DNA from 2 places in the Pseudoxanthomonas sp. GW835-FHT14C01 genome. Region 1 is predicted to be linked to the other one. Evidence: predicted binding sites of a transcription regulator. Region 1 holds the regulator's gene; the other holds the start of a gene.
What was found. Region 1 encodes FliA, which starts transcription of late flagellar genes. Its sites were predicted from a motif close to TAAAGTTTNNCNNNCNNNGGCCGATAA; they were not measured.
Positions count from the first base shown of each region.

Region 2: the regulator FliA is predicted to act here: its motif matches at 2,451-2,477, upstream of AC1Q5B_RS17670 (chemotaxis protein).

Region 1 covers NZ_JBXAGB010000005.1:17,884-29,157, forward strand. Annotated here, with positions in the region: gene AC1Q5B_RS19380 (chemotaxis protein CheA) at 1-247, opposite strand, end outside; gene AC1Q5B_RS19385 (hypothetical protein) at 275-415, opposite strand; gene AC1Q5B_RS19390 (protein phosphatase CheZ) at 453-1,070, opposite strand; gene cheY (chemotaxis response regulator CheY) at 1,070-1,450, opposite strand; gene AC1Q5B_RS19400 (RNA polymerase sigma factor FliA) at 1,581-2,333, opposite strand; gene AC1Q5B_RS19405 (MinD/ParA family protein) at 2,330-3,208, opposite strand; gene flhF (flagellar biosynthesis GTPase FlhF) at 3,198-4,856, opposite strand; gene flhA (flagellar biosynthesis protein FlhA) at 4,905-6,986, opposite strand; gene flhB (flagellar biosynthesis protein FlhB) at 6,983-8,113, opposite strand; gene AC1Q5B_RS19425 (hypothetical protein) at 8,225-8,605, shown strand; gene AC1Q5B_RS19430 (TolC family protein) at 8,668-9,957, shown strand; gene AC1Q5B_RS19435 (efflux RND transporter periplasmic adaptor subunit) at 9,954-11,213, shown strand; gene AC1Q5B_RS19440 (efflux RND transporter permease subunit) at 11,239-11,274, shown strand, end outside.
Region 2 covers NZ_JBXAGB010000003.1:902,683-913,956, reverse strand. Annotated here, with positions in the region: gene AC1Q5B_RS17690 (ATP-binding protein) at 1-225, opposite strand, end outside; gene AC1Q5B_RS17685 (flagellar protein FlgN) at 411-755, opposite strand; gene flgM (flagellar biosynthesis anti-sigma factor FlgM) at 761-1,069, opposite strand; gene flgA (flagellar basal body P-ring formation chaperone FlgA) at 1,238-1,885, opposite strand; gene AC1Q5B_RS17670 (chemotaxis protein) at 2,485-3,438, shown strand; gene flgB (flagellar basal body rod protein FlgB) at 3,609-3,995, shown strand; gene flgC (flagellar basal body rod protein FlgC) at 4,007-4,414, shown strand; gene AC1Q5B_RS17655 (flagellar hook capping FlgD N-terminal domain-containing protein) at 4,443-5,123, shown strand; gene flgE (flagellar hook protein FlgE) at 5,161-6,381, shown strand; gene AC1Q5B_RS17645 (flagellar basal body rod protein FlgF) at 6,410-7,162, shown strand; gene flgG (flagellar basal-body rod protein FlgG) at 8,000-8,785, shown strand; gene flgH (flagellar basal body L-ring protein FlgH) at 8,820-9,506, shown strand; gene AC1Q5B_RS17630 (flagellar basal body P-ring protein FlgI) at 9,515-10,693, shown strand; gene flgJ (flagellar assembly peptidoglycan hydrolase FlgJ) at 10,731-11,274, shown strand, end outside.

The DNA.
Region 1 (11,274 bases):
GCGTGGCCTTGCCGGCACGCACCAGGCCCAGGGTTTCTTCGGCGGCGTGGCACAGGTTGACCATGGCCTGGATGCCGAGGAAGCCGGCACCGCCCTTCAAAGTATGGAAGCCGCGGAACACCGCGTTGAGCTGGCTGCTGTCGGAGGGGTCGTGTTCCAGCGTGACCAGCTGTTCGCCGAGCCGGTCGAGGATCTCCTGCGCTTCGATCAGGAAGTCGGCGGCGATTTCAGGCGTGACGGCGGACATGGACGGGACGGTTACCGGGGCGGGCGATCAGCGGGAGGCGTCGAACAGGGGCTGCGTGTCGGGGCGGCGGCGCAGGAAGCGCGCGGCCACCACATCGCAGACCAGCAACAGGCCGACGAAGAGCAGGACGACAGGGTGACGGGAACGATGGGCGGAAGCGGCAGGCATGGCAGGTCTCCGGTTCCGCAGCGCGCGTCCCCCGGGGCTACAGCCCCAGGCCGGACAACAGGTCGTCGGCGTCGTCCTGCGAAAACGCGTTGCGGTCAAGACCAGCAACGGCCGGACCGGCGAGTTCTGAAGGCTTGTCGCGGTTTTTTTCCGGCGGCGGGATGCCGAGCGCGCCGAAGCCCTCGTGCACGCGGCGCACGATGCCGGCGACGCGGCGGATGATCTGCCCGGTCAGGTCCTGATAGCTCTGCGCCAGCGCCATCTCGGACAGGCCCTTGCCGATGCGGTCCACCAGCGCGGCCTGTTCGGCCGACAGGTCGGTGCTCTTCAGCTGCGTGGCGTAGCCCCGGCACTGCTCGGCCAGGTCCAGCGTCCTGTGGCTGGCCTGTTCGGTCATCTCGACCACATGGTCCAGACGCGCGCAGGCATCGTCGAGTTCGCCCGCGCCGGTCGGCGGCAGTTCGCCCAGCGTCTGCGCCAGTTCGCGGGCCAGGCGACCCAGGCCCTGCATCATCGGCTGGGTGCGCCAGGCGGCGATGGCATCCAGCTCGCGGCGCCAGCCCGCCTCGTCGCCCTGTTCCAGGGCATCGAGCGCGGTCTGAAGCTTCTCCACCAGCGCCGCGCGGGCGCCCGTGGCGTCGGCGACGGCGTTCATCAGGCGGCCGCTCCCAGGCGTTCGAAGATCTTGCCCAGCTTCTCTTCCAGCGTCTGTGCGGTGAACGGCTTGATGATGTAGCCGTTCACGCCGTTCTGCGCCGCCTCGATGATCTGTTCGCGCTTGGCTTCGGCGGTCACCATCAGCACCGGCAGCGTCTTGAAGCGGTCGTCGGCGCGGATGGCTTTCAGCAGCTCGATGCCGGTCATGCCCGGCATGTTCCAGTCGGTGACCACGAAATCGAAGCCGCCCTGGCCCAGCGCGGTCAGCGCTGTGTTGCCGTCGTCGGCCTCGGCGGTATTGGTGTAGCCGAGGTCGTTGAGCAGGTTCTTGATGATGCGGCGCATGGTGGAGAAGTCGTCCACGATCAGGATGCGCATGTTCTTGTTGGTCACGGATGCTCCGGTATTGCGTGGACGGTGGGACTGGTGGGGATATCGACCGCGGACGGGAAATGTTTAGCGGAGCTGGCGTCGGCTCGTGGGAGCGCCCCGGGGCGCTTCTGCAGGGTCATTCGTCGTCTTCCAGGCCGGCGTCGGCCTTCTCGAACACCTGCAGGCGACCGCGCAGGCGCACCATCGCCTGGCCGTGGATCTGGCAGACGCGGGATTCGCTGACGCCGAGCACCGCGCCGATTTCCTTCAGATTGAGTTCCTGCTCGTAGTACATCGACAGCACCAGCTGCTCGCGCTCGGGCAGGTGGCCGATGGCCTTGACCAGCTGCTGGCGGAACTCGCTGCGCTCCAGGTTCTGCTGCGGCGACGGCCCGCCGGTGCGCGAGGTGTTCGGTTCGCCGTGGTCGTCGATGTGCGACTCCAGACTCAGCACCTGGCCGCGCGCGGCATCCTCCATCAGGCGCAGGTATTCGGGCAGCGGCATGTCCATCGCGCTCGCCACTTCGGTGGCGATGGCGGCGCGGCCGGTACGCTGTTCGATCTCGCGCACGGTGGCGGCGGCCTGGCGGGCGCGGCGGTGGACCGAGCGCGGCACCCAGTCGCCACGGCGGATCTCGTCGATCATCGAGCCGCGGATGCGGATGGAGGCGTACGTCTCGAACGACGCGCCCTGCTCGGCGTCATAGCTGCGCGAAGCTTCCAGCAGGCCGATCATGCCGGCCTGCACCAGGTCGTCGATCTCCACGCTGGCCGGCAGGCGCGCCGCCAGGTGGTGGGCGATGCGGCGGACCAGGTCGGCGTGCTGGGTGACGAAGTCGTTCGCGCTGCCGCGTTGCACGGCGCGGTACTGGGCGGCGGCGGTGTTCATGCGGCCACCCCCCGCTGGATCAGGCGTTCGACGAAGAATTCCACGTTGCCGCGCGCCCCGACCGGCGGCTGCCAGCGGGCGGTCGTGCGCGCGATGTCGGTGATGGCGCGGGCCGACGGGCTGCCCGGATACGCCTTCACGACGGCCTGCTGGCGCTGTACGGCGCGCCGCAGCCAGTCGTCCTGCGGCACGGCGCCGAGGTAGTGCAGGGCGACGTCGCCGAGGAAGCGCTCGCAGACGCGCGCGAGCTTTTCGTACAGCTTCCGGCCCTCGTTCGGGTCGCGGACCATGTTGGCGATGACGTGCACGCGGTCCAGGCCGCGCTCGCGCGCCAGCACCTTGATCAGCGCGTAGGCGTCGGTGATCGACGCCGGCTCGTCGCAGACCACCACCACGGTGTCCTGCGCGGCCTGGCAGAAGGTCAGCACGCTGTCGGTGATGCCGGCGGCGGTGTCGACGATCATGAAGTCGAGGGCCCGCTGCAGCTCGGAGAACACGTTGACCAGGCCGACATGCTCGGCCGGCGTCAGTTCGGCCATGTGGCGGAAACCCGACGAGGCCGGCACCACCAGCACGCCTTCGGGACCTTCCAGAAGCACTTCCTCCAGGCCGCAGCGGCCGGCGACGAGGTCGGCGAGGGTGAACTTCGGCGACAGGCCGAGCAGCACGTCGACGTTGGCCAGGCCCAGGTCGGCGTCCATCAGCAGCGTGCGCTTGCCCATCTCGGCGAGCGACACTGCGAGGTTGACCGACACGTTGGTCTTGCCCACGCCGCCCTTGCCGCCGGTGATGGCGACGACGCGCACGGGATGGAAGGCGCCGGGCATCGGCGGGGTGCTGCGGGGATTGGTCTGCAGCGGGTGATCAGGCGACATGGGTGGCCTCGGTCGAGCAGGGTTCGTCGGCTTCGCGGCGCAGCTGGTCCAGCCGCAGCACGAGGTGGGCGCTGTTGGCGCGATGGAGGTCGTCGGGGACGCGCTGGCCGTCGGTCACCCAGGTCATCGGCAGCTGGTGGTCGACCACCACGCTCAGCGCGCTGCCCAGGCGGCCGGTCTCGTCCAGCTTGGTCAGCACCACGCCTTGCGGCTGCACGGCGCTGAAGCGGCGGACCACCTCGTCCAGGTCGGAGAAGTGCGAATTGGCCGGCAGGCACAGCAGGGTCTTCACCTGCCCCGAGGCGCGCAGCCAGTTGAGCTGGCCGACCAGGTTGCGGTCGCGCTGGCCCAGGCCGGCGGTATCGATCAGCACCAGCTTGTAGTCGCGCAGGCGCTCCAGCACCAGCGCCAGGGTCTGCGCGCTGTCGGCCTCGTGCACGGCGATGCCGAGCTGGCGACCGTAGCCATGCAGCTGTTCGCGGCCACCAACACGCACGGTATCGGTGGTGACCAGCGCCACGTCGCGGGCGTTGTGGCGCTGCGCGAAGCAGGCCGCCAGCTTGGCGATGGTGGTGGTCTTGCCGGCGCCGGTCGGTCCGACCAGGGCGATGACGCCGCCGGTGTCGAGCAGGTCGGTGTCGAGCACGGGCAGCTTCTTCGACAGCAGGCCCAGCATCAGGCCGCGGCCGCGGTGCGGTTCGGTGTCGGCGGGGATCTGCAGGGCGATGTCGCGGGTGATGCCAGCATCGAAGCCGTAGTCTTCCATCAGTTCCATCGCCTGCATGCGCACCGGCGAACCGCGCAGGCGCTCGTCGGTGAGGCGATGCATCTCGCGTTCGATCATCTCGCGCATGGCGGACAGTTCGCCGCGCATCTGCACCAGTTGTTCGTCGCTCTCCCGGGCTTCCGCGGCGTTGTCGGTGACCACGGTCAGCGTGGGCACGGTGATGGCGGCGGGCGCCGGCGCCGGGGCGGACGCCGGCGTACGCGCGGCGTGCAGCGCGACGATGGGCGCGGGTTCGGGTTCCGGCAGCGACACCGGCGGCGCGATCGACGGCAGCAGCGCGTCGAGGTCCAGCGTGTCGTCGATGTCGGCACGCGGGGCGGGCGGGCGACGCGGCGCCACGACGGGTTCGATGCGCGCGACCGGCTCGTTGGCGGGCGCGGCGGGCAGGCAGGCGGCGAGTTTGGCCGCGAAGGATTCGGGTTCGATCAGCAGCGGCGCGATGTCGCGGACAGCCGGCGCCGGAATGTCGGCGGCCGCTGCGGGCGCGGCGATCACGGGCGCGCGCGGTGGCGCGATCGGGGCGGGCTTCGCGGTTTCGGCGCGCGGTGCGATGGGTGTCGCCGGCTGACGGCGCGCGAAATAGCTGGCGGCGGCTTCGGCCGGCGTCAGGGCGGGGCTGTTCGCGGCCGCTGCCTGCGGCGCCGGATCGAGCAGCGGATGCAGCGGCGCGGCGGGCGCGGTCGGGCGCATGGCGTCCAGCGTGCGCTGCACCAGCGCTTCGTCGTAGTTGCTGGCGGCGACGATCTCGACACCGTCCTCGGTGACCCGGTTGGACAGGATCACCGCGTCCGGACCGTGTTCCTGCCGGACCATCGCGAAGGCGGTGCGCATGTCGGGGGCGACGAAGCGTTTGATTTTCATGGCGTGCTATCCGGTTCGGTGTCGCGTCGGGTTCTGCTGCTCCGGGCCTCAGCTGATCGTGCCGACCAGCTTCAACCGCTTGTCCTCGGGAACCTCGCTGTAGGCCAGCACCGACAGCGAGGGGACGCTGTGGCGGACCAGGCGGGCGAGGGCGGCGCGGACCGTTCCCGGTACCAGCACCACCGCAGGCTCGCTGCGGGCTTCCTGCTTGGTCACCACGTCGGCGAGGCTCTGGTGCAGGCGTTCCGCCAGTCCCGGTTCCAGCGCCGCGCCGGTTCCCTGGGTGCTGTCCTGCAAGACGCGTTCCAGAGTCGGCGCCAAGGTGTAGACGGGCAGCTCCGGTGCCATGCCGGAGATCTCCTGCACGATGAATCGTCCCAGCGACGTGCGCACGGCGGCGGTGAGCGCGGCCGGATCGGTGTTCTGCGGGGCGAACTCGACCAGCGCCTCGGCGATGCGGCGCAGCTGCCGGATCGGCACGCGCTCGATCAGCAGGTTCTGCAGCACGCGCACCACGGTGGCCAGCGGCAGCGCCTTCGGGGTGAGGTCCTCGACCAGCTTCGGCGCGCTGCGGCCCAGTTGCGCCAGCAGCTGCTGGACTTCCTCGTGGCCGAGCAGTTCCGGCGCGTGTTCGCGCACCAGGTGGGAAAGGTGGGTGGCCATCACCGTGGCGGGATCGACCACGGTGTAGCCCAGCGATTCCGCCGTGGCCTTCTGGTGCGCCTGGATCCACACCGCGTCCAGGCCGAATGCCGGGTCCTTGCCGGGAATGCCGTCGATGCTGCCGAACGCGCCGCCCGGGTCCAGAGCCAGCTCGCGGTCGGGGTGGATCTCCGCCGACGCCACCGGCACGCCATGCACCAGCAGGCGGTAACCGTTCGACGGCAGTTCCAGGTTGTCGCGGATATGCACCGGCGGTACCAGGAACCCGAGGTCCTGGGTCAGCTTGCGGCGCACCGCCTTGATGCGCGACATCAGTTCGCCGCCCTGGTTCTTGTCGACCAGCGGGATCAGCCGGTAGCCGACTTCCAGGCCCAGCGGATCGACCGGGCGCAGCTCGTCCCAGGTCAGTTCGGCGTTGCGGTCGGGCGCGCCCGGACCGGGCAGGGCCGGCGTGTCGCCGTCGGTGGCTGCCGGACCCTGCTGGGTCCGCTTCCACATTTTCCAGGCGAGGTAGCCGATACCGGCCGCCAGCGTCAAAAAGGCGACGTTGGGCATGCCGGGCACCAGCCCGACCAGTCCCAGCACGCCGGCGGCCACCGCCAGCGCCTTGTGCTGGCCGAAGGCTTGGCCCATCACGGCCTGGCCCATGTCTTCCGAGCGCGAAGCGCGGGTGACCAGCATGGCCACCGCCGAGGACACCAGCAGGGCGGGCAGCTGGGCGACCAGGCCATCGCCGATCGACAGCAAGGTGTAGGTCGACGCCGCCTCGGCGGCCGGCATGCCGTGCTGGAACATGCCCACGGCGAAACCGCCGATGAGGTTGATGAACAGGATCAGGATGCCGGCGATGGCGTCGCCGCGGATGAACTTGTTGGCACCGTCCATCGAGCCGTAGAAGTCGGCTTCGGCGCGGACTTCCTCGCGCCGCGCCTTGGCCTCCTCGCGGGTCAGCACGCCGGCGTTGAGGTCGGCGTCGATGGCCATCTGCTTGCCGGGCATCGCGTCCAGGATGAAGCGGGCCGACACTTCGGCGATGCGGCCCGCGCCCTTGGTGATGACCACGAAGTTGATGATGGTCAGGATGGCGAACACCACGATGCCGACCGCGTAGTTGCCGCCCACCACGAACTCGCCGAACGCCGCGATGACCTTGCCGGCGGCGTCGTGGCCGTTCTGGCCGTTGAGCAGGATCACGCGGGTCGAGGCCACGTTCAGCGCCAGGCGCAGCATCGTGGTCATCAGCAGGATGATCGGGAAGATGGTGAAGTCGAGCGGACGCTTCACGTAGATCACCGCCAGCAGCACCACCAGCGAAATGGCGATGTTGAAGCTGAAGAGCGCGTCCAGCACCGGTGGCGCCAGCGGCACCACGATCATGGCCAGCAGCGCCAGCACCACCAGCGGCGCGCCGAGGCCGTTCTTCAGCATGTCCATCCAGCGCGGGGTGCCGACCGGTTGCGCGCTCATGCCTTGCCTCCGTGCTCATCCACGTCCAGCGCCGGCAGGTCGGGCAGCGGAGCCTCGCCCACGCGCCAGGCGCGCAGCTGGTACACGTAGGACAGGATCTGGGCGACGGCGGCGTACAGTCTCACGGGGATCTCCCGGCCAAGCTGCCCTTCGCGATACAAGGCGCGTGCCAAAGGCGGGGCGGAGACGATGGCGATGCGGTGGGCATCGGCCACTTCGCGGATGCGCATGGCCAGTTCGTCCACGCCCTTGGCGACCACGGTGGGGGCGCCCATCTGGCCGGCCTGGTATTTCAGGGCCACCGCGTAGTGGGTCGGATTGACCACGATCACGTCGGCCTTGGGCACGTCCTCCATCATCCGGCGCTGCGACATCTGGTGCTGCATCTGGCGGATGCGGCCTTTCACTTCCGGGCTGCCGTCGCTTTCCTTCATTTCCTCGCGCAGCTGCTGGCGGGTCATCTTCAGCTTCCGCAGCCAGTTCCACTTCTGGTACGGCGCATCGATGGCCGCCAGCAGGATCAGGCCGCCGGTGGTCGCCAGCAGCAGGGTGCTGGTGAACGACAGGCCGCTGCGCACCGCCTGTTCCAGCGGCATGGTCAGCAACTCGCGCAGCGGATTCAGTCCCAGCTTCAGGCAGATCGCCGCCGCGCCCCCGATCAGTACCACGCGCAGCAGGGACTTCAGCAGCTCGGCGATGCTCTCGGGCCCGTACAGGCGCTTGAGGCCGGCCGCGGGGTTGAGGCGCTTGAAATCGGGCATCAGCGACTTCTGCGAGAACTGCAGGCCGCTCATCAGGGCCGGTGCCGCCAGTCCGGCCAGCACGCAGATGCCCGCCACCGGCGCGATCGCGACCAGCAGCTTCAGCATCATCAGGCCGACGTAGCCGAACAGCTGGTCCGGCTGGCGCATCAGCAGCGGGTCCGGGGTCAGCGCGATCTTCATCCAGCCCAGCGCATCGCGCGCCAGGCCCGGGCCCATGCCGATGATGGCCAGCACGCCCGCACCGAACACCGCCGCCGTCGCCAACTCGCGCGAGCGCGGGATGTTGCCCTGTTCACGGGCTTCGCGAAGTCGTTTCTCGGTGGGTAATTCAGTGCGTTCGCCGCTTTCGTCCTGCTCAGACATGGCGCATTTCCGACGGGGTCGGACGGTCCGCTGCAAGACCCGTTCCAGTCCCGGACGGGAAACCGGCATGGAATTGTCTAACGCCCGCAAGGCCCGCTAGCATGCCGGCCGATGCTTCGCCTCCTGCGCCACCGCCGTTGTTTCCTGTTGCGCTTCCCGGCCTTTGCGGTGCTGCTGCTGGCGGTGCTGGCGAATCCGGTGTTCGCTTCGCTGGGCGACCTGCACGAGCTGGGCAATGGCGCCGAGCACCTGCATGTCGTGGGCGAGCACGAGGACGGCGCCGCAGGGCACGGCCACGACGACGTCGATCCCGGCGACCTGCTGCATGCGCTGATGCATGCCAGCCATTGCTGCGGCCATCTGACCGCCATCGTGCCGGCGCCGATGCGCGTGCCGGCCATGATCCTGCCCGCCGCCGTGCCCGTGCTGGACCGGGTGCCGGTGGCGCAGGCGCCCCGGACGTCCTTGCTGCGTCCTCCGATCGCCGCGTGATGGCCGTGCCGGGCTGACGTTCCGTCGCCCGCGTTCCCTCACCGACGTTCCGGAGACTTCCCATGTGGTTGCGACTGGCGGCATTGGCCGCCTTCGCGATCGCGCCGTGCGTGCACGCACAGGCGCCATCGCCTGCTGTTCCCCCCGAAACCCTCACGCTGGACGACGCCATGGCGCGCGTCGCCCGCGCCCATCCCGACCTGCGCCTGTTCGGCGCGCGTACCGACGCCCTGCTCGCCGAACGCGACGTGGCCCTGCTGCGTCCTGCTCTTAGAGCCGGCCTCGACCTCGAGAACGTGCTCGGCACCGGCGACGCGAGCGGCGTCCGCCAGGCCGAAGCGACGCTGACGCTGGCTGGCGTGCTGGAGCGCGGCGGCAAGCTCGACGCGCGCCGCACGTTGGCGCAGGCGCGCATCGACGCGCTGGCGATGCAACGCGAAACGCAGCGCCTCGACCTGCTGGCCGATGTCGCCCGCCGCTACCTGGCCGTCGCATGCGCACGCGCGCAACGGGCCATCGCGGTGCAGGACATCGCGCAGCGTAGGCGTACCGTCGCGGGCGCACGCCAGCGCCTGCAGGCCGGTGCGTCGCCGGAATCGGTCGTGCTGACGGCCCAGGCGGCGCTGGCGCGTGCCGAACTGGCCCTGGTGCGCGCCGACCAGCAGGAGGCCGCCGCCCGCCAGCACCTGGCTGCGCTGTGGGGCGAGCGGGCGCCGCGCTTCGACGTCGCCGCAGGCGATCCGCGGGTGTTGCCTGCGCTCGTCGACGTGGTGGAACTCGCCGCACTGCTCGAAGGCACGCCGGAACTGGCCCAGTTCGCCGACGAGCGCCGCATCCGCGAAGCGCGTGTCCGGTTGGCGCGTACCGCATCCACGTCCGACCTCGACTGGCAGGTCGGCATCCGCCGGATGCAGGACGGCGGCGATACCGCGCTGATCGGTGGCGTATCGCTGGCGCTCGGTGGCGCGCGTCGTGCGGCGCCGGAGATCCGCGCGGCCGAGGCGGACCTGGCGGCGCTGGAGATCGAGCGCGAATCGCGCGACATCGCGCTGTATTCCACGCTGACCGAGGCGCATGGCCGCTACCGTGTGGCGCAGGTGGACGTACAGCGCACGCGCGACGACGTGCTGCCACGCCTGCTGCGCGCCGAACAGGCCGCCGAGCGCGCCTACCGCGGCGGCGCCATCAGCTATCTGGAATGGGCACAGCTGCAATCCGAGACCACGGCGACCCGTCGCCAGCAACTGGACGCCGCGCTTGACGCGCAGGCGGCCCTCATCGAAATCCAGCGGCTCACCGGGCAGGCCTTCATCGCCGCGCCTGCCGCCCCAGAAGAAGGAACGACCCCATGACGTTGCGCCCCCTGATGAGCGCGCTCGCGCTTTCGCTGATGCTGGCCGCCTGTGGCGGCGGCAAGGAAAGCCACGCCGAAGGTGGCCACGGCCACGAAGGTGGAGAACACGCCGATGAAGCAGCCACGCGCGGCGAGCACGGCGGCCGCCTGCTGACGCAGGACGGCGTCACGGTCGAACTGGCGATCGCCGAATCGGACACGCCTCCGACGTACCAGGCCTGGCTGTACCGCGACGGCAAACCGTTGCCGGCCACGGCGGGCAGCGTGGAAGTGCGGCTGGTTCGCCTCGGCAACGTGCGCGAAAACCACGTGCTGGTGCCGCAGGCCGATGGCAGCCTGCTGGCCAAGAGCGTGGTCGGCGAGCCGCATTCGTTCGACGTCGAGGTATTGGCGAAGATCCAAGGCAAATCCCTGCGCTGGACCTACGACAGCTACGAAGGCCGCACCACCATCGGGGCGAAGATCGCGGAGGATTCCGGTATCCGCATCGCGCCGGTACAGGCCGGCACGATCGCCGACGAACACGAAGTGCAGGGCCTGCTGACGCCCGTCGAAGGTCGCGTGGCCAACATCGCGGCGCGCTTCCCGGGCCTCATCCGTCGCCTGGCGGTGAACGTGGGCGACCGCGTGCAGGCCGGGCAGACGCTGGCGATCGTGGAAAGCAACCTGAGCCTGACGACGTACCCGGTCACCTCGCCGATCAGCGGCGTGGTGCTGGCGCGCAACGCCAGCGTCGGCAGCGTGGCGGGCGAGGGGGCGACGCTGTTCGAAGTCGCCGACCTGTCGACGCTGTGGGTGGACCTGCACATCTTCGGCGCCGACGCACAGCACATCGTCCCCGGCGTGCCGGTCACGGTGACGCGCTTGAGCGATGGCGCCACCGCTCGGACCACGCTCGAACGCGTGCTGCCCGGGACGGCGACCGCCAGCCAGAGCACGGTCGCGCGCGCGACGTTGCAGAACAGCGATGGCCTGTGGCGTCCCGGTTCGGCGGTGAAGGCGCGCATCACCGTGGCGCAGCAGCCGGCCACGATGGTGGTGCCGCTCGCGGCGCTTCAGAGGTTCCGCGACTGGGACGTGGTGTTCGTGCGGTTCGGCGACACCTACGAGATCCGGCCGGTCGAACTGGGCAAACGCGATGCGCAGCGCGTCGAAGTGCTGTCCGGGCTGAAAACGGGCGATCAGGTCGTCGTCGAACAGAGCTACCTGGTGAAGGCCGACATCGAGAAATCGGGGGCCTCGCATGACCACTGAACACGGCAGTTCCGAGTCGCGCGGCCTGCTGGAGCGCATCCTGCGTTTCGCCATCGCCCAC
Region 2 (11,274 bases), on a different contig from region 1:
AGCACTGTCGTGGAAATACGCGCGCACCTGCAGCACGACGCCGTCGGCCAGGGTCAGGTCGGTGTTCCAGCGGCCGGTCTCGCGCGCGGTGCGGATCGCATCCACCGGCAACAGGGCGGACAGCGCCGCCAAGGCGTGGTCCTCGTCGTTGACCAGCGCGCGCGCCGCCGCATTGGCGTGCAGCGGACGGCCATCGCCACGAAGCAGCAGATAGCCGTCGTCCATCAGTTCGGCGAGCGCCTTGAGATCGGCGAAGCTCGGGATGTCGTCCACGGCGCAGGCGCCGGAAGGCGGGTTCGTCAGCGGGTCTGTGGCCACGGATGGATCGGGTGGCGAAGGGGCGCCAGTATCCGGCGCGGCCGCGGGAGCGGCAAGGTGCGGGGTCGCAGTTTGCGGATCCGGCACCGGGCTCAGGCGACCGCGATGGGACGCGGGGCGGCGGTCGTCGACGTCTGGCCCTGCGCGTCGTACGCGCCGTGGCTTTCGGTGCGGCCGAGATGGCGCAGCGCCCAGTTCACTTCGCGGCGGCGACGGGCCAGCAGGATGCCGTTCGCATGGTTCTTCTCGGCCAGGTCGGCCAGCTTCTCGCGCAGGTCGTCGGGGAAGCCGAAGCCGGCCGCGGCGGTTTCCAGCGCGCGCAGGGCATCCAGCTTGTCCTGCGTGCAGCGCATGAGCGCCTCCACGTCGTGCTCGACGATGGCGCGACGCTCCTCTTCCAGGGCCGCGGACAGTCGCTGGAGGGAGGCGTGGTTCATTGCGCTCAGCGGCCCAGCTGCTCTTCCAGGCCCAGCATGCCGTCGGCGATCGCCTCGGCGTTGATCTTGTAGGCACCGGACTGCAGCGCTTCACGCACGGCCTGCACGCGGGCTTCGTTGATCGCCGGAGCGCTGGACAGCTCGCGCTGCATCGCCTGCAGGCTGGTGGCTTCACCGGTCAGACGCAGGCTGTCGCCCGCCGCACTGGCTTCCACGGGGCTGGAACGATCAGCGCCTGCGGACGCCACGCGGCCGCTCACGGGACCGGTGGTGCGGATGGCGGCAGGGGGAGTGCCTTCGATTTTCTGGTTCATGTCAGTCGCCTGTCACAGGGTTCATGGGAGTTATCGGCCGCCACCCGCTCGACTTTAGTGACGGATCGCACAATTCCGAGGAGGGGCCGGGTTTTGCCCGATGTCCTTCCACCCAGCGTCGGTATCGGCACCCTCCGGAACATCTTGAGGGCGAATGCGGATTTTTTTTCATCGGCTCACCCAGACGTCGCCGCCTGCGCCCACGATGCCCTGCACCACCCTGCGCGAGGACAGGTTTTCGACGGTCACCCGTTCGTTCTCGCCGGCGTCGGCCAGCGCCTTGCCCGCCACGCGGACCTCGACGCCGCCCCGCCGGGACACCAGTGCCACGTTGTCGCCGCGCCGCACCAGCCGCTGCGCGACCAGGTCGGTCGAGGCCAGCACGGCGCCGGCGGGCAGCATGCGCCGTGCGACGCGGCCCACGGCCTGCGCGGGATCGGCCACGGCGGCACCGACGATGCGCGAGGCGTCGCGACGCTCGGCGACGAAGGCGTCCGCGGTGATGGTCTCGCCCGGCGCGATACCGCGTGCCAGCACGAGTACGGTCTGGCTGCGGCGGACGCGCACCGGCACGAACAGGCGCCAGCCATCGGGACAGCCGACTTCCACGCTGTTGCTGCCCTGCACGCGCGCGACCAGGGCGGCACTGCAGCGCGGCAGGCGCAAGGCGGGATCGAGCGTGGCCTCGGCTTCGCTGCCGGCGGGCAACGCGCCGAGGGCGGCCGCCTTGATGCTGTCGACCGGCTGGAAGTCCGCGGCCAGGACACTGCACGCGGTCAGGCCGCCGATCAGGGCGGTGGTCAGGCGCAGCAGCATGGTCGGACTCCGGTGGTTCATCGGCGTGGAAGCTGCAAGCGGTGTGCCAGAAGTCGCTTCTTCGTGGGACCTTCGGTGTGAGGTTCTTGACGCTGGGGTTTGGTGCCGCTCGCCGCGGGGGCCTTCTTGACCAGCCATACGGCTGTTGAAAAGCACTTCTTTGTTTATGCAAAGAAAAACACACCCCAGGCGGCACGCCCTCCGCGCTGCGCGCTCCGGGTTCGAGAGCGGGCCGGGAGCAATAGCAACAGCACGCCTCGATCCCTCAGGTGCGGCACTTGGGGCCCCTGAGGTCCGGCAGTCCCGGCGGGCGGACCGTCGGGGGGTGTTTCTTTTGCCGACTTTTCTTTGCACAAGCAAAGAAAAGTAGGGCCTCCGCGGCGAACGGCGCCATGCCGGCACCATCGAGGAACGATCCCGGCAGGCCCCAGGAATCCAACGCGACGGCTTGGACAAGCCCAAACGGTTCGTACAGGCACCCGACTTCCGTTGCCCCTCACCCTAACCCCTCTCCCGCAGGGAGAGGGGCTAAAAGCCTCGAAGGGCTGGAAGGCCCGCGACCTGCTCAAGACCCCTCCCCCCCGGCCGATATGCTGTGCATGACCCAGGACCTGCTCAACCGCATCGACCAGCGCACCCGCCTGGCCGGCCACAACCGCCTCGCCCTGCTCCTGTTCCGTCTGGGCGGGCGTCAGCTTTTTGGCGTCAACGTCTTCAAGGTGCAGGAAGTCCTGCGCCGTCCGTCGCTGTTCCAGCTGCCCGGCCTGCCCACCGAGTTCGTCGGCGTGGCGGACGTGCGCGGAAGGTCGGTGCCCGTGCTGGACCTGGGCCTGAGCATCCGCCATCCCGAGCGCGACCCGAATCCCGAGAACGCCCCCAACTACCTGGTCGTCACCGAGTTCAACCGTTCGGTCCAGGGCTTCCTGGTCAGCGGCGTGGAGCGCATCGTCAACATCGCGGTCGAAGACATCCACCCGCCACCCGAACTGGGCGCGGAAAACAGCTTCCTGACCGCCGTGACGCGGTTCCAGGGCGAACTGATCCAAGTGATCGACGTGGAAAGCGTGCTGGCCGACATCTGCCAGTCGCGCATGGATGCCACCCTGGCGCCCGAGATGGCGCTGCCCGCCGATGCCCCGCCGATGCAGGTGCTGGTGGTGGACGACTCGCGCGTGGCGCGCTCGCAGATCCGCAGCGTACTGGAGCAGTTGGGCGTCACCGCCACCCTGCTCTCCGATGGCCGCCAGGCGCTGGACCATCTCTTGCAGGTGCACGCCGCCGGCGAGAACCCGGCCGAGCGCTACGCCATGGTCATCTCCGACATCGAGATGCCGGCCATGGACGGCTACACGCTCACGACGGAAATCCGGCGCCACCCGGGCCTGGCCGGCCTGTACGTATTGCTGCACACGTCGCTGTCGGGCGTGTTCAACAACGCCATGGTCGAACGGGTCGGCGCCAACGCCTTCGTGGCCAAGTACAGCCCGCACGAGCTGGCCGAACACGTGCTGTTCCGGCTGAATCAGGTGGTGGCGGCAAGAATGGCCGCCTGACGGCGTAGAGCGGAGCTTGCTCCGCTGACTGTCGGACCGGATCCCACGCCTGGCCGTCGAGCAGTCGAGCAAGCTCGACGCTACGGCTTCCTTTCCAGAAGCTCGCGCCGAGCGCGCGTTCTGGCACACGCCTTGCAACTGCCCCGGCAACGGTCTGCCGGAGCGGTGCCATGTCCAATCCCATCTCCAACTATCTGGGCGTCCATGCCGCGGCGCTGCCGCTGCGTGAGCAACGGATGCAGCTGATCGCCAGCAACCTGTCCAACGCCGACACGCCCAACTTCAAGGCAAAGGACCTGGACTTCCAGGCCGCACTTGAACAGGCCGCCGCCAAGGCCGCGCCGCTGCAGAGCACCCACGAGCGGCACCTCACCCTGCTCAATGCCTCGCCGCGCGTCTTCGAACGCGATGGCGTGCAGCCCAGCCTGGACGGCAACACCGTCGATGCCGATACCGAGCGCGCCGCCTACGGCCGCGCCGCGCTGGAGTACCGCGCCTCGCTGAGCTTCATCGAATCCAAGGTGCGCACCATGCTCACCGCGATCACCGGCCAGTAAGGAGGCATGCCATGAGCAACCTGCCCATCTTCGACGTCGCCGGTTCCGCGCTGCAGGCGCAGTCCGTGCGCCTGAACACCATCGCCAGCAACCTCTCCAATGCCGACTCCATCGCCTCCTCGCCGGAAGCGGTTTACAAGCCGATCGAGCCGATCTTCCAGGCGCGCAGGCTCAACGCGGACGGTTCGCTGACCTCGGTGCAGGTGAAGGAGATCACGCAGAGCGAAGCGCCCCCGATCAAGCGTTACGAACCCGGCCACCCGATGGCCGACGCCGACGGCTACGTCTATGCACCGGACGTCGATCCGGTCGCGCAGATGGTCAACCTGATCTCCGCCTCGCGCGGTTACCAGGCCGGCGTGGAAGTGCTGAACACGGCCAAGGAACTCGCCCTGGCCACCCTGACCATGGGGCGCTGATGCGTCCCTCCCCTGACCGAGCACGCGCATGACCACCGTCAATGGCGATCCGTTCGCCGCCCTCAATGCCAGCGGCACCGGTGCGACCCCGAAGAAAAAGGCCGACACGCTGGGCCAGGCCGATTTCATGCGGCTGATGACCGAGCAGCTGAGCAACCAGGATCCGCTGAAGCCGCTGTCCAATAGCGAATTCGTCGCCCAGCTGGCGCAGTTCTCCACCGTGCAGGGCATCAGCGACCTCAACAGCACCGTCAACGGCTTCACCGCCGCGCTGACCGGCGACCAGGTGCTGAAAGGCGCCTCGCTGGTCGGGCATTCGGTGGTGGTGCCGTCCGAATCGATCGCCCTGCCCGCCTCCGGCAACGCCACCGGGCTGGTGATGTCGCCGGGTGCCGGCAAGGTGACCTTCGAGATCAAGGACGCCAGCGGCATCGTCGTCGACACCGTCGAAGTGGACGCCACCGGCAAGGGCGAGACCGCGTTCGCGTGGGACGGCCTGAAGGCCAACGGCGAACGCGCCGAGGCCGGCAAGTATTCGATCAAGGCCACCCACACCGCCGCCGACGGCACCGGCACCGCGCTCAACACCTACGTCGATGCCCACGTGGACAGCGTGACCATCGGCTCCGACGGCCTGTACCTCAACCTGCCCGGCCTGGGCACCGCCCCGCTCGACTACGTGCTGCGCATCGGCAAGTCGGCGTCCTGACACCCACGCTCCCACCGCATCCCGCAAGGAGTCTTCCATGGCATTCAACAGTTCCCTGTCCGGCATGAGAGCGGCCAACGCCGACCTCAACGTGACCTCGCACAACATCGCCAACGTCAACACCACCGGTTTCAAGGAATCGCGCGCGGAGTTCGCCGAGGTGTTCTCGTCCACGGGCTACGGCCTGCTGCGCAACGGCATCGGTGCCGGCGTGCGCCTGACCAACGTGGCCCAGCAGTTCTCGCAGGGCGACATCAACCAGACCGGACGCTATCTGGACATGGCGGTGGACCGCGAGGGCTTCTTCACGGTCAGCAACAACGGCACCAACGTCTACACACGCGCCGGCAATTTCCAGCGCGACCCGAACGGCTATGTCACCACGCCGGAAGGCTACCGCCTGCAGGTGTTCCCGCCGCGCGCCGACGGCGTCGGCTTCGACACCGGCAACATGACCGACCTGCGCCTGCTGACCACCGACAGCCCACCCTCGCCGACCACCAACGTGGAACTGGGCGTGACCCTGCCCGGCAACGCTGCGCAGCCGACGATCTCGCCGTTCTCGCCCACTGATAGCGCCAGTTACAACGAGACCACCTCAGTCACCGTGTACGACTCGCTGGGCGTGGCCCACCAGCAGACCGTCTACTACGTGAAGACGCCGAATCCGAACGAGTGGCAGATGCACTCGTACGTGGATGGCACGTCGATGGGCGCGCCGACCACCGTGCAGTTCGACAACAACGGCACCCTGACCGCACCGGCCAACGGCCAGATCACGCTGGCGCCGTTCACGCCCAGCACCGGCGCCGGCGTGCTGAACATGACGATGAACATCAGCGGGACCACCCAGTACGGCGAGCAGTTCGCCAAGCGCATCCAGAACCAGGACGGCTACGCCACCGGCAAGCTCAACGAGTTCAGCGTGTCCGAAACCGGCGTCGTGTACGCACGCTATTCCAACGGCGTGGACCGCCCGCTGGGCCAGGTCGCGCTGGCGAACTTCAGCAATCCGCAGGGCCTGGTGTCGCAGGGCAACAACACCTGGACGCACAGCTATGCCTCGGGCGAGCCGCGCATCGGTGCGCCGGGTACGTCGGACTTCGGCCAGGTGGCCTCCGGCGCGCTGGAAGCCTCGACCGTCGACCTCACCGAACAGCTGGTCAACATGATCGTGGCGCAGCGCAACTTCCAGGCCAACTCGCAGGCCCTGTCCACGCAGGACCAGATCACCCAGGCGGTGATCAACATCCGCTGATCCGGCAGAGGCCGACGGAGACTGACGCATGGACAAGGCCCTTTATGTCGCGATGACCGGCGCTCGCGCTTCGCTGCAGGCGCAGGGCACCGTGTCGCACAACCTGGCCAACGTGGACACCAAGGGCTTCAAGGCCGCATTGGCCGGCACCGAGGCGTTCAAGATCCAGGGCCAGGGCTTTCCCTCGCGTGTGGACGCGGTGCTGATCGATCCCGGCTTCGACGGCCGGACCGGTTCTCAGATGGTCACCGGCCGTTCGCTGGACATCTCCCTGCAGCCGAACCGATGGATGGCCGTACAGGCCGCAGACGGGGGTACGGCGTACACGCGCAACGGCGAGCTGAGCATCACGCCGAACGGCCAGCTGGTCACCGCCGGCGGCCGTGCGGTGCTGGACGACAACGGCAACCCGATCGCGGTGCCGCCGGCGCAGTCGATCGACATCGGCGCCGACGGCACGGTGTCGATCATCCCGCAGGGCGAAGGCCCGCAGACGATGGCGGTGATCGGCCGCATGCGCATCGTGGAAGCGGCGCAGTCGCAGCTTGCACGCGGCGGTGACGGTCTGATGCGCCCGTCGGATCCGCAGGCGCCCGCCCTGCCCGCCGCCACGGGCAACAGCCTGACGATGGGCGTGCTGGAAGGCAGCAACGTGGATGCGGCCGGTGCGCTGGTGCAGATGATCCAGTTGCAGCGTCAGTTCGAGATGCAGGTGAAGGTGATCCGCAGCGGCGACGAGATGGCGCAGTCGTCGAACCAGTTGCTGCGCCTCGGCGGCTGACGCTTTTGAGCCCCTCTCCCACCGGGAGAGGGGCTGGGGTGAGGGGCAACGGAGTCAGTATCCTTCGCGCCCTACCCTTGGAACCGCGTCCGCGATGCCATTGGTTTCATGGCCTTGCGGGGCAGCCTTTCTTTTTCTGGATGCATGGTGCCGCTCGCCGCGGAGGCCCTACTTTCTTTGCTTGTGCAAAGAAAGTAGGCAAAGAAAGCACACCCCGGCGGTCCGCCCGCCGCTGCGCGACGGGTGCGCAGTCCCGGCGGGAATTTTCGGACGGGGCATCCTGCCCCGGCCGAAAACGCCGCACATCCTTGTGCGGCGCCCCTGCGGGGTTTTACCCGCCGCGACTGCCGGACCTCAGGGGGCCCATAGAGCCACCCCAGATATCTACGACACGGGCTTTAGCTTTACTGCCTTTCGGGTCCCCATGAGGCACGGCGAGTGGGCCGGGTAAAACCCGAAGGGCGCCGCCCTGGATGGGCGGCGTTTTCGTATGGCACAGGGATGTGCCTTACGAAAATTCCTGGCCCGCTCGCGAACCCGGAGCGCGCAGCGCGGAGGGCGGGCCGCCTGGGGTGTGTTTTCTTTGCTTCTTTCTTTGCACAAGCAAAGAAAGAAGGCCCCCGCGGCGAGCGGCGCCCTCCTTCCGCGCAAGAAAGCCCCTCCGGCCCCGCCGCCAGAAAAATGCCGCCCCCGGCCCTCAGGCCATGACTCCGGTCCCAGATCGGCCCGGATCCCAGCGCCAGAACCACGACACCCGTTCCGGCACAGGACTTGCCTGAGAGGAGGCGAGGAACCGCATCGCGCGATTCCACCCCTTCCACCGCGAGGAACCCCGCCATGAACCAAGCCCTCTGGGTCGCCAAGACCGGACTGGACGCACAGCAGATGCGCATGTCCGTGGTCTCCAACAACCTGGCGAACACCAACACCACCGGCTTCAAGCGCGACCGCGCCAGCTTCGAAGACCTGCTGTACCAGCAGGTCCGCCAGCCCGGCGGCTCCACCTCCTCGCAGACGCAGCTGCCCTCCGGCCTGCAACTCGGCACCGGCGTGCGCGTCGTGTCGACCTCCAAGGACTTCCAGCAAGGCAACCCGCAGCAGACCGGCCGTTCGCTGGACGTCATGGTCAACGGCCGCGGCTTCTTCGAAGTGCTGCTGCCCGATGGGTCACCGGCCTATACGCGCGACGGCTCGTTCCAGATCAACGCGCAGGGCGAACTGGTCACCAACAGCGGCTACCCGGTGCAGCCCGGCATCCAGGTGCCGGAAGGCGCGCAGTCGCTGACCATCGGCAACGACGGCACCGTCAGCGTGACGATGGCCGGCCAGGCGCAGGCGCTGGAAATCGGCTCGCTGACGCTCACCGACTTCGTGAACCCTTCGGGCCTGCAGGCCAAGGGCGAGAACCTCTACGTCGAGACCACCGCCTCCGGCCCCGCGCAGAACGGCACGCCGGGCCTCAATGGCCTGGGCAGCGTGGTGCAGGGCTCGCTGGAAGGCTCCAACGTCAACGTGGTGGAAGAACTGGTCAGCATGATCGAGACCCAGCGCGCCTACGAAATGAACGCCAAGGCCATCTCCACCACCGACTCCATGCTCGGCTACCTCAACAACAACGTCTGACGTCGTTCCTACCCGACACGCGAAGAGACACGCCATGAAGCGCTCCACGTCCGCCACCACCCTCGCCTGCGCGCTGATGCTGCTGCCGGGCTGCGCGCGCTACTACGGCGACGTGCGCCCGTACGCGCCGATGCAGCCGATCCAGCCGGTGGTCGCCGCATCGGCGCCGGCCACGGCAGGTTCCATCTATCGCGCCGGCCCCGGCCTGAACCTCTACGCGGACCGCCGCGCACGCGACGTGGGCGACCTGCTGACGATCAACCTGGTGGAGAACACCGCTGCGCAGACCTCGGCCACCACCTCGGTGGACAAGAAGACCGAGATCGCACTGGCCGCGCCGAACATCGCCGGTGCGCCGGTCACGCTCAACGGACGCGACATCCTCAGCGCGTCGGTCAACGGCGATCGCGGCTTCAACGGCACCGGCAACAGCGCGCAGAGCAACCGCCTGCAGGGCAGCGTGACGGTCACCGTGATCCAGCGCTTGCCGAACGGCAACCTGGTCGTGCAGGGCCAGAAGAACATGCGCCTGAACCAGGGCGACGAACTGGTGCAGATCCAGGGCATCGTGCGTCCGGCCGACATCAACCCGGACAACACCATCTCGTCGGGCAAGGTCGCCGACGCGCGCATTGCCTACGGCGGTCGAGGTGCCATCGCGCAGTCCAACTCGATGGGCTGGCTCGGCCGCTTCTTCAATTCCCCGATCTTCCCGAACTGAGCTCCGCGATGGACACCCACGACTCCAACCACGCTGCGCCCACGACGAAGAAGCCGCGTCGCATCGACACCTACACGCTGCTTGGCCTGCTGGCGTGGATCGGCCTGGTGCTGATCTGCCTGGCGCCCGCCGCGCGCGCCGAGCGCATCAAGGACCTCGCGCAGGTCGGTGGCGTGCGCAGCAATCCGCTGGTGGGCTACGGCCTGGTCGTGGGCCTGGACGGCAGCGGCGACCGCACCAGCCAGGCGCCCTTCACCGTGCAGAGCCTGAAGAACATGCTGGGCGAACTGGGCGTCAACGTGCCGGCCAACGTCAATCCGCAGCTGAAGAACGTGGCCGCCGTGGCGATCCACGCCGACCTGCCCGCCTTCGCCAAGCCCGGCCAGCCGATCGACATCACCGTATCGTCGATCGGCAACGCCACCTCGCTGCGCGGCGGCAGCCTGCTGATGGCGCCGCTGCGCGGCGCCGACGGCGAGGTCTATGCCATCGCCCAGGGCAACCTGGTGGTCGGCGGCTTCGGCGCGCAGGGCAAGGACGGTTCGCGCGTGTCGGTCAACGTGCCCAGCGTGGGCCGCATTCCCAACGGCGCCACCGTCGAACGCGCCATCCCCAATGCGCTGGACAGCGGCGAAGGCACCGTCACCCTCAACCTGCACCGCGCGGACTTCACCACCGTCTCGCGCATGGTCGCCGCGCTGGACCAGAACTTCGGCAGCGGCAGCGCCTACGCCGTCGACGCGGTGACGGTCGCCGTGCGTGCGCCCGCCGACGTCTCGCGCCGCGTCAATTTCCTCGCCCAGGTCGAGAACCTGGAGCTGACCCCCGGCAGCGCGCCCGCCAAGGTCATCGTCAACGCGCGCACCGGCACCGTCGTGATCGGCGCGCAGGTGCAGGTGATGCCGGCGGCGGTGACGCATGGTTCGCTGACGGTGACGATCACCGAAGCCGCCAACGTCAGCCAGCCGAACGAATTCTCCCGCGGCGGCCAGACCGTGGTGACGCCGCAGTCCAGCATCTCGGTCAGCCAGGAAGGCAACCGCATGTTCAAGTTCGAGGGCGGCACCTCGCTGGACGAGATCGTCCGCGCCGTCAACGAAGTCGGCGCCGCCCCCGGCGACCTGATCGCGATCCTGGAGGCCCTGAAGCAGGCCGGCGCCTTGCGCGCGGAGCTCGAGGTGATCTGACATGGCCAGCCTGCCCATCGGAACGCTGAATCCTTCCATGCCGCTGGCCGATGCCGGCGGCACGCCGGACAACGCGCGCATCCACGACGTCGCGAAGAAGCTGGAAGGCCAGTTCGCGCAGATGATGATCAAGTGCATGCGCGAAGCCGGCTTCGGCGATTCGCTGTTCCCGGGCGAGAACCAGGTCTTCCGCGACATGTACGACCAGCAGCTGGCCACCGCGATGTCGCAGGGCCGCGGGCTGGGCCTGGCGCCGATGATCGCGCGCCAGCTGGGCGCCACCGATACGAATACGCCGGCCGTCCCCGCCAGCACCGCGCTGTCGGCCTACAAGCGGCTGCTGCCGGGCGGCGAAGCGGATTCGATGCTGGACGCCATCGCCGGCCGCGGGATCGGCAGCGGCGCACGCGACACCGGCGCCCTGCCCGGCACGATCACGCTGGATACGATCACCGTACGACCCGAGGCGGCCTGCGATGAAGTCGAACGGGTCGCCTCGGCCGATCCGTCCCGCTACGCGCGCAACACGCCGGAACGCTTCGTCGCCGAGATCTGGGACCACGCCAAGCAGGCAGCGAAGG